3 regions of the Oceanobacillus sp. E9 genome follow, and region 1 is predicted to be linked to each of the others. Evidence: riboswitches for the same ligand, from Rfam matches in the RefSeq annotation. Region 1 holds a riboswitch; each other region holds the start of a gene.
The links. A riboswitch is a leader RNA that binds a small molecule or an ion and turns the genes downstream of it on or off. The one in region 1 is predicted to bind thiamine pyrophosphate.

Region 1 (4,651 bases):
TGGGACGGGAAGAAGTGCTGTTGTATTTAAAGTGAACGGAGAGCATAGAGTCATTAAAATATTTTATCCACCTTTTGAAAAAACAGCTATTCAAGAAAAAAATAACTATGAAAAACTAAAAGGCAGTAGTTATTATCCAACCATTTATGAGTCTGGACCCAACTATTTGGTAATGGATTTGATTGAGGGAAAAACTTTTTTTGAATGCTTGGCGGAAGGAATTTTATTAAAATCAGACTATGTACACCAAGTTGACAATGGATTACAATATGCAAGGGACGTTGGTTTAAATCCATCCGATATTCATTTACACAATTTGATTGTCACAAAAGAAGGTACGATTAAAATTATTGATGTTGCTCGTTTTTCTCAGGAAAAACAATGCACTCAATGGCAAGATTTAAAAAATGGATATGAAAAATACTATCATCGAACTTATTTTCCTACTAAAATTCCAAAATGGATAATGAATAGCGTTTCCAAACTATATCGGCTTCGTAATAAATAGTCTATTTAATAATAGGTTAAGACAAAAGGGTTTACTCAAAAGATAAATTCGAATGATTAGTTTAAACCAGAGATATACTCCGCTTATCTAACTAGTGACTGGTGAGATTCTGATTGCTCATAACACCTGGTAGACTTTCACCCCACATAAAGTATATTTCTACCGCTAAATCTTATTATCATTCTTCTTTTGAGCAACCCGTTTTACTTTGTCTATGCCCTACTTATGGTACTCAGAAATTAAAATCCAGTTGAGTGTTTTCTTGCTTCTCTACACCTTTCATATATTTAATTCTTCGTTGAGCTGCTGCGTTAGATACTTGTTCATCCGCATGGTATGAGGAACGAACTAGTGGACCAGCTTCACAATGGGAAAAGCCTTTTTCTAAGGCAATATTTTTCAGTTCTTCAAATTCATCTGGGTGATAGTAACGCACTACCTCTAGATGTTTTTTCGTTGGCTGTAAATATTGGCCAAGTGTAACAATATCCACATTATGATTTAATAAATCATCCATTGCTTGAATAATCTCTTCTTTTTCTTCTCCTAGACCAACCATTATACTAGATTTTGTCGGTGTTTTTGGAGCTATTTCTTTTACACGTCGGAGTAACTCTAATGAACGGTCATACGTAGCCCTAGCTCGCACCCTCTTGGTAAGTCTTCGAACGGTCTCAATATTATGATTAAAAATATCTGGTCCACTATCCATTAATGTATGGAGACTTTCATAATCTCCTTTCATATCAGAAGGCAAAATTTCAATAGTACAACCTGGATTTTTTCTACGAATAGCTCGGACAGTTTCTGCAAATACTGCTGCACCGCCATCATTCAAATCATCTCGAGCGACTGCTGTTACTACCACATGTTTTAAACCCATTACGGTGACAGAATCAGCCACACGTTCTGGTTCTCCCCAATCCAGCTCATTCGGCAGCCCTGTTTTTACTGCACAGAATCGGCATCCCCTTGTACACGTATCTCCTAAAATCATAAATGTAGCTGTTTTTCTTTCGCTCCAGCATTCATGTAAGTTTGGACAGCGTGCCTCTTCACAAACTGTATTTAACCGATTATCACGCATCAGCTTTTTTAAGTTTCGATAAGATTTGTTTGTATTAATTCTTGTTTTTAACCAATCTGGCTTTCGTACATGAGTTTGTTGATTAGACATGTGAAACAGCTCCTTTTATATTACTCTTCGAATATTTAGCTTCGGCAATCTGATACACTTCTTTCCACTGTTCTTCTGTCAACGTTATTGGCTCTAATTCGATATTTAAAATTTCTGAAAAACCTTGTTGAAAAGCATCTCTTACCACTTTATAGGATTGCTTTTCTCCTAACTCCTTATTAATAGTAGTCGCTCTTTCATAAAATCCTTGTCTCTTTCTTTTTTTTATTTGATCTGTTGGAAATTGTAATAAATCAAATAGCATCTCCACATTCATAGATATAGGGATTGATCCATGTTGAAGTAGTATTCCTTTTTTCCTTATTTGTGCGTTCCCTGAAATTTTCTTTCCATTTGCAAGCAATTCATAAAATGCGGGTTGCTCAAAACAAATCGTGCTTCGATTTTTAGAGATTGGTTCATGTGCATAATCTACTTCAATCCCCAGCAATTGATAGGCTCTTAATATACCTTTTGATAAATCGTAATATGCTTGACGAATAGATGATGCAACTCTCTCATGCCTTTCTGAAATGACAATACTGTATGTCAATTCATCATCATGCAGGACAGCACTTCCACCGGTCATTCTTCTTACCAATTGACATTGATGCTTTTTAATACCTTCAAGATCAATTTTACCATCTACTTTCTGAAAATATCCTATAGAGAGTGTCGGTTCATTCCATCGATAAAATCGCAAAGTTGGTGGAATTTCACCTTTTTGATGCCAATGCAACAAAGCTTCGTCTAGTGCCATATTAATCGCTGCATCTTGTGGAGTGTTTTCTACGAAAGCCCATTTTTCTCGCAAAGATTTTTCCTCCTTAGCGAACTTTTTCACTTTAAGTGTGGGTTTAAAAGGGTGGATGAAAAGGACCGAGAAGATCGAGGCGGCGTAGCTTTGAGTACCGGAACGTATGCAGTTAATACGTGAGGAACTAAAGCAAGCCAACGAGCTTCCACAGGATGTGGTGATTTCTGCGTTGTCCACAGGACGTGGGCGATCTTAGCAGAAGTTCCCCCCTGATCTGTGTTATTTTCACCAGACTCTTTGAACAACCTCTTTGAAACAAACAAAAAGACCACATTCATCATGAGAGAATGTAGTCAATATACTTATGCCTATTGACCACACTTCCTCACGCAGGCATTATCCTGTTCGAGTATAAAGGGTCTAAACAATCCAATGTTCATCTCAGCTATTTACCATAGCTCCCCTAGTGTGAAAAAAATTCTATTTAAATGTCATTTACTAACAACCCAAGCTTACCAATAATGGAATATAATGTAAAGATACTTTTTTACTCCGTTTATTTAGCAAGGACCCTTAAAAGTCTAGGTCAGATTTTCACTCTTCTCCATCCAATCTTTTCCTTCAATTTGTCTGGTTACTAACATACTTGATACGGTATCACCAGTAACATTAACCATCGTTGCAGGCGGATCAACCACTACTCCAATGGCAGTTATGATTGGTAATGCTTCCATTGGTAAACCATACAGTGTGATTATCATCATTTCTCCCATAAATCCGCCACCTGGAATTCCACTCATCACAATTCCAGACAACAAGCATATTCCAATAGCAGTTAGGAAAGTATCAAATCCCGAGAAATCCATATTGAATACGCCAAAGACAAATGCAATTTTAAGCATTGCAGATAAACACGATCCATCCATATGAATCGTTGCCCCTAAAGGAAGTACCGTTTCACGAACATCCTTTGGAACACCAATACGTTTAGCCGCTTGTAAGTTTACAGGTAAAGCAGCGATACTACTTCCAGTACCAAGTGAAGTTGCTGCCGGAGCTAAGATATTTTTCCAAAAACGAGTAACTCCCTTCTTACCACCAGCAAGAAATGCATATAAGGTAAAGCCAATTGCAAAATATAATACGGAAACTGGGTAATAAATGATAATTGCTTTCGCATAATCTCCAATTAATTCCGCTCCAAATTCTCCAACAAGTGCTGCAAAGTACGCTCCAAGACCAATTGGGGCATAGTACATCACGAGTTTTATGATTTTCATAAACACTTCAGAAGCACTAGTTAGAAATGTAGCGAATGGTCTACCCTTCTCCCCAGTTAAACCAGTCGCTACACCAATCAATACAGAAAAAACAATTAGTGCTAACATATTGTCTCGGGAAAATAAATCAACAAAATCTGGTACTGTAAACGTATTAACCAATTGTTCCGATAAGCTTTGTTCTTCCACATTTTCTGGTGTATCTAAGGGAATATTTACACCAGAACCCGGTTCAAAAATAACAGTAGCAACTAACATAAATACAGATGCAATTATTCCTGTAACAACAAAAACCGTAATCATAGAGCCCAAAATCTTCCCAAGACGTTTCATACTATCCATACCAGCAATCGCTGATGATATGGTAAAGAAAACTAAAGGTATAACAATCATAAATAACAAATTAATAAATAAATCCCCAAGTGGTTTAATAATAGTAGCTTCTTCACCAAATAAAATCCCTATAATACTCCCAATAATGATTGATGCCAGTAAAATAATAGGAAATCGATATGCTTTTAATTTTTCTTTCATGTATCTCACCTTCATTATGTAATTTCATTTCATTAACTTAGTATATTCTACTCCTTTTTTTATTGAAGTCAAAGAGGCAAATGAAGTAATTTTTTCTATAATTATTTTTACTCTAGACATCAGGTAGCTTCTGTCATATCATATTCACTATGTATTTTTTTAAACAAAGAGGTGAGATGATATGCCAATGAAATTTTCTCGAAATACTATTCTAGCTATCTTCATGATTGGTACATTCGCGATAGGAATGACAGAATATGTTGTTACTGGATTACTAACACAATTCGCTACAGACCTGGATGTACCAGTATCTACTACAGGACTTTTATTAAGTGTTTATGCTATTAGCGTTGCTGTATTCGGACCTATCTTACGGATGGTTACAGTAAAGTACT
Region 2 (4,651 bases), on a different contig from region 1:
CATCCTCTACAAAGGTATCTACTGCCGTAACAATATCCATCGAACTTCGAAAAACCGCGGCGTCATCTCCAATTCCTTTTAACAGAGAAGACTGTTGATAAAACTTCGGCTTAATCGAATTTATAAAAGAAAACTCATCCATTTAAAATCACCATTCTTTGTATTCACTACCAACTATCATAGCAAAAACAAAAGAAAAAAGAAAAAAATTGGACGACTAAATTATGTCTACAAACTAAAAAAACACAGGTTTCAATTAAAACCATGTGTTCTACAACTTCTAATATAATTTTCATGGCGGTCCGGACGGGACTCGAACCCGCGACCTCCTGCGTGACAGGCAGGCATTCTAACCAACTGAACTACCGGACCAACTTTTTACTTATGTATGGCATCCAGTATTTCAGTGAATCTGGATCTTACTATAGTAATATTAAATAATTTGGTTGCGGGGGCAGGATTTGAACCTGCGACCTTTGGGTTATGAGCCCAACGAGCTACCAGACTGCTCCACCCCGCGATATGACTTATGATATGGAAAATATGGTCATACACTTCTATGTGTTATACTCACATATTATATCCAATCTAAGGATAAATTATCCTTGCCTGGCGGCGTCCTACTCTTGCAGGGGTAAAACCCCAACTACCATTGGCGCTGAAAAGCTTAACTTCTGTGTTCGGCATGGGAACAGGTGTGACCTTCTAGCTATCGCTACCAGACAATCCTTAAAAACAAGGACAAGTAATATTATATCCATATAACTATAAAAAAGCAATACCTTTTTAAAATTTTTTTATATTTTTTTATTTCATCGTTTGTTTTTATGAAAAAACAGCTTGTAAACGTTGAAATGAAGCTCTAGTATTGCAAAACAAATTACTTCTTCTAGATTACTTTATAGTCGACTACTTCCAAAGCCAAGTCATTGCTATAAAACTGTCACTAAAATATTCGTTGTATTAAACTTAGTAATTACGGAAATTGACTCATATGAATAATTTTACTTTTAAGAAAAAATGAAATAAGATATAGGTAGAATAAATAAAAATCCACTAGGGGTGCCATTTGGCTGAGATAAGATTCATTTCTTAATCCCTTTGAACCTGAACTGGTTAATACCAGCGTAGGAAAGTGGAGTTGGCGAGTTATACCTATTCTTTAGCTGTATACACAACCACTCCATTTTCGGGGTGGTTTTTTTGTTCTTCATTCTAATTTTTAGAGAGGAGATTTTTTGATGGATACTATTACAAAAATTAAAGAAGATAAGCCGTTTATTTTTAATATTACCAATGAAGTTGCGATTAATTTTGCTGCTAATGGTTTAATCGCAATCGGAGCGTCACCTGCGATGTCCCATACTCCAAGAGAGGCAAAAAACTATGGAGAAATTGCCGACGCAGTAGTGCTGAATCTTGGGACATTAACGGAAGAACGTGGAGAAGCAATGTTAAAGGCTGGAATAGCAGCAAACGAAAATGGGGTTCCTGTTATTCTTGATCCCATTGCAGTTGGAGGCACAGATTTTCGGACGGAAATCATTGATGACATACTTACAACGGTAAAGCTAGCCGTAATACGTGCTAATGCAGGGGAAATAGCTGTGTTGGCTGGTAAGCTAGAAAAAGCAAAAGGGCCAGATTCCATTATTCAAGAAAACGATCCAGAAATAGCAAAAACAGTCGCTAAAAAATATGATACGGTTGTCATTTCAACTGGAAAAGTTGACGTTGTGACCGATGGTGAGCGAACTGCGTTATGTAAAAACGGGCATGAAATGCTACAAAACATTACGGCTAGTGGATGTTTACTTTCATCTTTTGTTGGACCTTTTGTAAGCGTAGTTGATGATTTTTATAAAGCAGGTATATATGCTGTAACAAGTTATGGCATTGCAGCTGAATTAGCAATGGCAAAAGCAGCGGGGCCTGGAACATTTATTCCAGCCTTACTCGACGAGTTGTATTTTCTATCGGATGAAAAAGTAGAAAAATACAAACAAGTTCAAGAACTATAAGGATATATTTCATTATGGAAAGAGGGAAAGCAAATGGAAAATCTTCTATTTATCGAGACAGGGACAGGAGTAGATGTACATGGACAAGATGTGAATATTGCATCAGAACGAGCAGTAATGCATGCAATCCATACCAATTCTATGCCAGGAATGAAGAAAATTCTACCAGATGGTGATTTAGATAAGATGAAGGTACATGTAAAACTGGGCATCCCATTGGATCAGGAAAAATTGGATCACTACAGAATAAAACAATTAATTCCTTATGGCACAGTCACTGTTGAGGTCTTGCCTGGAGGCATGGCAACAACTAGTGGGATTTTTCTGGAAGATCAGCAGGATAAAAACGATTTAATGTATATTGTTAATGCTGTTGTAGAAGTAGGCTATTAAACAAAAATTAAGGAGGATTCTCTATGCGTTTTTCAGAGTCATTGCGAGAGGCAACGAAAGAGAGTTGGGAGTTAAGTTTAAATCATCCATTTGTACAGGGTATTGTAAGTGGTGATTTGCCACTAGAAACATTCAAAAATTATATTCTGCAGGATATCTATTATTTGAAGCATTACGGCAAGGTGCATGCTTTTGCGGCTGCCCATTCAGATGACTTTCATGTTGCTGCTAAACTGGCTGAAAAAGCAAAGAAGACAGCTGAAGCAGAGTTAACGGTGCATAAGGAGCATGCAGAAATTTTACAGATTACAGATGCGGAAATCGAGAATTTTAAACCAGCACCAACTGCCTACGCGTATACATCACATTTGTACCGTGCGTCGTTGTCCGGAAGTTTAGCTCAAATTGTAGCCGCAATGCTGCCATGCTACTGGTTATATGCGGATATTGGTTTGACCTACAGGGATGCGAAACCAAAAGAGAAAATTTATCAAAACTGGTTGAACACCTATGGGAGTGATTGGTTCCAGGAATCCACACAGGAAATGATTGACCTGCTCGATACATTAGCTGAACAAGCAGGAGAAACAGAGAAGGAAAAAATCAAAACACAATTTATTATCGCGAAAGAATATGAGCTTGCATTCTGGGAAATGTCCTATACGTTTGAAACATGGCTTTCGGAAAAAGCAACAAATCTAGCATCCTTTTAAATAGAGGATTTTTAATAATAAGTGAACTACTTATAACTTGTGGTTAATATAATCAACCCATAACAGCTTCGTGTAAAATGTAAGTTACCAGACAAACAATTCATTGGAAGGCTGGTATCTTACGTTTATGATCTAAATGCATCCTCTTATTGCTTTATTTAGTGATGTAAATAAAGCAATAAGGAGGTAGCTTGTTTTTTATTGATTACATTTTCCCCTTACCCCAACAATTATTTTAGAGCCAGTTTAGTTGACTAACAAAGAGCCCATGCCGTATGCTTCATAAAGCACGTTTTTCAGACCGAAAAAAATAGGTGAAGAAACTTGTAGAGCGGATGATAAAGAGAAGGCTGTGGAAGCGAGAAAGATATATAAAATAACCAGGATCTTTTTTTACATGTTCTGTCACTACCTTTCTTTTTTGCCAGTCACAGCTTATTATAAGGCACTCTTCCAAACCATTTATAACGGCGAGTTGAAATAAAACGGTATGCAGGATCACCAATTTTTTGTGCGAACGGTAAATAAAGCAATAAAGCTAAAGGGATAGTGGCTGGTAGTAAAGAAAGAATCTTGCGGACGGTATTAAATCCTGTCAGAATTCGTTTATCTTTGGTATACATATAGATTTCGTCATACATATTTTTATAGTTATTGGCTCTCTCTTTTATTGAATCACTTAATTCCTGAACAGGGTACCAGAAAATGGTGTTATTCCAGTCCAGACTTTTCAGTACTGCCTTCACTGTCCTACATAAAGGGCATTCAGCATCGAAAAATACAATATGTTTATTCAAACGATTTTTCTCCCTTCTGTTTCAGATGTCTTTTCTAGTTTAAATTGTTTTCCATCATTTGTTGATTTGTATATATTCCCTTAATAACTTCAATATAAATACATTTCCTTTTACTTCTTCTGAGTAAACCATGTACTGTTTTATAAATCAGATCATCTTACTGAGTAAATAATGGAAGTCAATGTTGGTTCTATTGATTCTATTTTAGATGTAGTGGGCGATGTATTGTTCTTCACTTCCCTTTAAGTATTGAAAAAAGGCGGGAAGTTTTGTACATCTGATTTTGCTGGTGGTCAAAAGACAGAACTCGACTTTAGAACCATGTACATAAAACATATTATCCTGTATGGCTCTGTTTTAGGTACAAGACCAAATTTCAACGAATGCTAGAAGAAATTTCAAAGGGAAAAGTTAACCTAGTTATTGATCGTACATTTCCTTTGGAAAAAGCAAGAGAAGCCCAGTCGTATTTTAAAGAAGCGGGGAAAATTGTTTACTTACTGAGGAATAAATAGATGAAAAGGTTAACCAGAATAAATTTGGTTGATCTTTTTTATTTTTTTAGTAAATAATTAGCCTATTTGTATTCTTATAACGGAATATATTAGCCTAAAGATAACATGAAACCAAAGACTTACACAAAACAACTCGAATTTGAGTCGCCAAGTAAAGGGGGGTTACTTTAGCGTTCGATAATCATGTACCTTGTTTGTCCAATCACCACACT
Region 3 (4,651 bases), on a different contig from region 1:
AAATTCTGCTTCTGGAATATTAGGAGTCACTAGTGCGGTTTGGGGGAGCAAATATTCTCTTAAAAATGATCGGGCCTCTGTATCTATTAGCGAGTCACCGCTTGTTGCAACCATAACTGGGTCCATAACATAAGGTGCATCCATTTTCTCAATTTTTTTGGAGATTATTTCCATCATTTGTTTATTGGCAATCATTCCCGTTTTAAGGGCATGAATAGGCATATCCTTTATTATAACTTCAAGTTGATCTTCAATCATATTGATTGGCATATGATGGACGGAAGTTACACCAGTAGTATTTTGAGCTACTACGGAAGTAATGACAGACATGCCGTATGTTTGAAGTTCTTGAAATGTTTTTAAATCTGCTTGTATTCCAGCTCCACCACTAGGGTCTGTGCCGGCAATCGTTAATGCACATGATACATTATTCATTATTTATATCCTCCTTCAATGACGGCCACTCCTCAGTAGACATAGCCATTTCCCAAAATAAGTATTCTAATTGACAACTCTTTCGGAAAGCAATTTTCATACTTGCTTTTTCTTTTTCTGAAGCATGTCTCGCATGTTCATCAAGTCGTTCACACATTTCCTCAACATCTTGTTTGGTATTTGCATAACATTGAATCCATATTTGAAATGGGTGATTATCCGATACTTGCCACGTTTCATTTAGATATTTTCCGATCTCATAATACGTCCAAGGGCATGGCAAAAGCGCACTAATTGCTTCACCTGTAGTTCCTGTTTGGGCATGATACATCATATGTTTAACATAATGATCTCCTGTTGGAGGTAATGGCTGTCCTTGTAAGTCTTCGTAGTTTACATTAATATACTCACAGAAACACAGATGGGCTTGGATTTCGTCATGTAATGAAAACTGCATTAGAGCACTAAAGTAAGCGATGTCGTTACGATGATTTGCATTACCAATAGCTGAGCCGATAGTTTTCATAAATCCATTTAAATAAGCATAATCCGCTTGAACATAGTGACGAACTGCATCTACGGATAGTATTCCCTTTCCTATCCCTTCTACAAACGGGTGATTTTTTATAAGTGTAAAAATATCTTCGTTTTCTAATTTTAGTTCTTCTGAGAATTTCATGAGTAATCTCTCCTCTGAGTGTGTGAGAGTTCTGGTTTCACTTTATGAACTCGAGATAAAATAAACCAACCTATGGACGCTCCTGAAACACTACTAATGATGAATGCTGGTAGAAATGCAAGCGCACCAACACTCGATCCCATTAAAAAGTTAGCAAAAGGAACAGCAAGAAAAGAACCAATAATCCCGGTTCCAAGTATTTCTCCTGTAACTGCTAAACGATGATGCCGCCATTTTTGATAAAGTACCCCTGCAAAAAATGCGCCTACCATACCTCCTGGAAAAGCTAGTAATGTTCCTAAACCTAAGAGATTTCGAAGTAAACCGATCATTAAAGCAACTCCAACAGCAGGTCCTGGACCAAGTAACACTGCTGACATAACATTTACTGCATGTTGTACAGGATACGCTCTTGCGACACCAGCAGGGAACCATAATAACTGTGAACCAATCGTTCCAATGGCAACAAGTACTGCCATCAATGTTAATACACGGGTGTTTTTCACTTTATCTCTCCTTTCAAAAACAAAAAACCAAGTCCGAATAAGGGACCTGGTTTTGGTATACTGAGAATGTAATCATCAAAATTATTGACTACTTCCCTACGCTGGTATTAACCAGATCAGGTCCATAAGAGTCGGAAAGTAGGTGCTTTCCTCTCAGCCCACACATCTCATTGGGCACCCCTAGTAGTTGCTTTTCGTATTTATTTACTTCATATTAACTGTAACAAAATAAATAAATTCTGTCATCTGTGTACATAAAATTGGGATTCAAAGGAGATTGAGATAGATGCTTCAATTGAAAGAAATAGAATATCGACATGGGGACCACATATTGTTTTCGACGTTTAATTTAACAATTCAAAAAGGGGAAGTTGTTGCTATTCATTCCTCTTTAAATGTCCGTCAAATGTTAATCAAAATGATTGTTGGAGATAAAAAAATCATTAACGGTAGTATCGAATTAAATGGAAATAAATTAGAAGATAAAGTGGAATATTTTCAAGCATTAGGGCTTCAATTATTGAGTAACTCCCTTTACGAACGGATGAATATAAAAGAGTATTTTCGATTTATTGAAAAATTATATCAAACGAATGTCAACCATCAAGAATTGATTGAAAAGCTACAATTGTATGAAGTGAAGGATAAACGAATTAGCAAATTAACAGAGTCTGAACAAAGGCGAGTTCATTATGGGAAAATAATTATTCAAGATACAAGTATTATTCTTTTTGAGGAGCCAGATTTAAATGTTGACCTAGAGACGAAACGAGTATTGGTTCATGTTTTAAAACATCTTCAGAAGAATAATAAAGGTGTATTAATATTGACATCTAATATGGAAAGCGCAATTACATTAGCAGAAAGTGTATATCGACTTAATGAGGATGGGTTACAAACGGTTGAAATAAAAACAGAAGAAAATGATGAAAAGCAAGAGGAGGTAGACAAGGCTTCAGAAGAAGGATTAGATAAGCAAGATTTTTCTTTTCAGCTAAATAAAATACCATCGAAAGTTAATGACAAGATAGTACTACTTGATCCTCCGGAGATTGATTATATTGAAAGCGATGAGGGTCAAGCGGTAGTACACATGAAGGGGTCATCCTTTCGAACAGCGTTTACACTTCGCCAATTAGAAGAAAAATTAGAACATCAGGGATTCTTTCGATGTCATCGATCTTATATTGTAAATTTGCAAAAAGTACGTGAAGTAATTACATGGACGAGAAATAGTTACAGTCTTGTTTTACAGGATAAAGAAAAAACTCAAGTACCATTATCGAAAACAAAGATGGTTGATTTAAAGCAAATTTTAGGGGTCGATTAAGCTCCGTTTAACCGATTATTTACTCCATTCATCGGAAATTTAGTGCGAAGACCTTGATATAACAGTATTCTGAAGATGCAAATGAAAATTAGATTTTCAGGAGGTAATAACATGACTTCAGTCATTGAAGTAAGTCATTTAGAAAAAGTTTATCAAAATAAGCAGGCACTAAACGATGTGAATTTTCAAGTCGAAAAAGGGGAAACATTTGGATTTTTAGGTCCGAGTGGTTCAGGAAAAACAACAACAATAAAAATATTAACTGGACAATTAACACATACTTCTGGAATAGCAAAAGTATTTGGGATTCCAGTTCAACAATTAAAATCGCCAGCTCAACGTAAACGATTTGGAGTTGTTACAGATAATAGCGGCTTATATAACCGTCTCACTATCTATGATAATCTAAAAACGTACGCGCAGTTATATGATGTACAAGAGAACCGTATTAATGAAGTATTAGAGATGGTACGGTTACAAAATGAAACAAAGCAACAAGTAGCCAAGTTATCAAAAGGTATGACACAACGTGTACTCTTAGCAAGAGCATTACTCCATAAACCTGAAATATTATTTTTGGATGAGCCAACCTCAGCATTAGATCCAGTGAACTCTAAGCACATTCATGAAGGATTAAAGGAATTGAATAAGCAAGGTACAACAGTATTTTTAACAACACATGATATGGAAGAAGCAGATCATTTATGTCATCGTGTAGCGTTTTTGAATAAAGGTTCTGTGCAGTTATTGGATAGCCCTAAAAATTTGAAGAAGCAATATCGTGAAGAGAAAGTGTTACTAGAATTAAGGGATGGGAGAGAATTGGAATTACCATTAGAACCTTCCGTTGCTAATGACATTCAACGATATATTTCAGAAGATCGTGTAGAAACTATCCGCACAAAAGAACCAACATTAGGGGATATTTTTGTAGAAGTAACTGGGAGGGAACTAGTATGACTTTTTCTGTAAAACGTTTTATGGCAATTTTTCAAAAAGATTTAAAGGACTTATATCGTAATTTATATGTCTCTTCAACGATTATCTTACCACTTGTATTTGCACTTATATACGGAAGGATGGATGTTGTTCCATTAGAGATTCATATATTTATCATTAGCATTTCTTTATCGATGGTAGGTGCATTCCTTCAATGTGCAATCATTGCGGAAGAAAAGGAAAAGAATACACTTCGTGGTTTAATGCTTTCTCCTGCTACAATTACTGAGATACTAGCAGGGAAAAGTGCTGTAACAGTAGTAATCACATTATTAATTACGTATATCTCTATGTTAATTTCAGGATTTTCACCTTCTAATGTTTTACCAGTAGTATTAGGTGTTGTACTATCACTTATTTTCTTTATTACACTAGGGACTTGGTTAGGGTTAATTACTCGTTCCGTTTTAGAAGCTTCCATCTATATTTTACCGGTGATGTTTATATTTGGAATGGCTAATATGTTTATTGGATTCGCAGACGACTACCCTATTCTACGAGTGTTAGAGTATACACCTACAATTCAGTTATTCGAAATAGCGAGTATAACCAATGGAACTTTTGCAAATTACTGGCAACCATTTGCAATTATTGGGGCGTGGATAGTGGTGGGTACTGGATTAACAGTATTGTCCTTTAAGAAACGAATGATGGATTAATATAATTCCCAAGTTTTATTAAAAAACCAATAATGAACCAGAA

Region 2: it holds a riboswitch for thiamine pyrophosphate, as region 1 does, so the genes downstream of both, thiM (hydroxyethylthiazole kinase) here and AQ616_RS11840 (lipoate--protein ligase family protein) in region 1, are expected to answer to the same signal.
Region 3: it holds a riboswitch for thiamine pyrophosphate, as region 1 does, so the genes downstream of both, thiW (energy coupling factor transporter S component ThiW) here and AQ616_RS11840 (lipoate--protein ligase family protein) in region 1, are expected to answer to the same signal.

What each region holds. Positions count from the first base shown of each region.
Region 1 is NZ_LSNA01000007.1:448,720-453,370, reverse strand. It holds gene AQ616_RS11850 (protein kinase family protein) at 1-508, shown strand, start outside; gene lipA (lipoyl synthase) at 741-1,685, opposite strand; gene AQ616_RS11840 (lipoate--protein ligase family protein) at 1,678-2,499, opposite strand; TPP riboswitch at 2,808-2,917, opposite strand; gene AQ616_RS11835 (dicarboxylate/amino acid:cation symporter) at 3,024-4,256, opposite strand; gene AQ616_RS11830 (MFS transporter) at 4,438-4,651, shown strand, end outside.
Region 2 is NZ_LSNA01000009.1:307,529-312,179, forward strand. It holds gene thiL (thiamine-phosphate kinase) at 1-142, opposite strand, end outside; tRNA gene AQ616_RS17640 (tRNA-Asp) at 296-372, opposite strand; tRNA gene AQ616_RS17645 (tRNA-Met) at 444-520, opposite strand; rRNA gene rrf (5S ribosomal RNA) at 608-723, opposite strand; TPP riboswitch at 1,049-1,151, shown strand; gene thiM (hydroxyethylthiazole kinase) at 1,242-2,021, shown strand; gene AQ616_RS17660 (Lin0512 family protein) at 2,055-2,414, shown strand; gene tenA (thiaminase II) at 2,438-3,127, shown strand; gene AQ616_RS17670 (thiol-disulfide oxidoreductase DCC family protein) at 3,556-3,924, opposite strand; partial or broken gene AQ616_RS19350 (zinc-binding dehydrogenase) at 4,054-4,439, shown strand; partial or broken gene AQ616_RS19480 (ISL3 family transposase) at 4,605-4,651, opposite strand, start outside.
Region 3 is NZ_LSNA01000008.1:168,360-173,010, reverse strand. It holds gene thiD (bifunctional hydroxymethylpyrimidine kinase/phosphomethylpyrimidine kinase) at 1-435, opposite strand, end outside; gene tenA (thiaminase II) at 428-1,114, opposite strand; gene thiW (energy coupling factor transporter S component ThiW) at 1,111-1,620, opposite strand; TPP riboswitch at 1,697-1,812, opposite strand; gene AQ616_RS14510 (LytTR family transcriptional regulator DNA-binding domain-containing protein) at 1,907-2,950, shown strand; gene AQ616_RS14505 (ABC transporter ATP-binding protein) at 3,062-3,910, shown strand; gene AQ616_RS14500 (ABC transporter permease subunit) at 3,907-4,608, shown strand.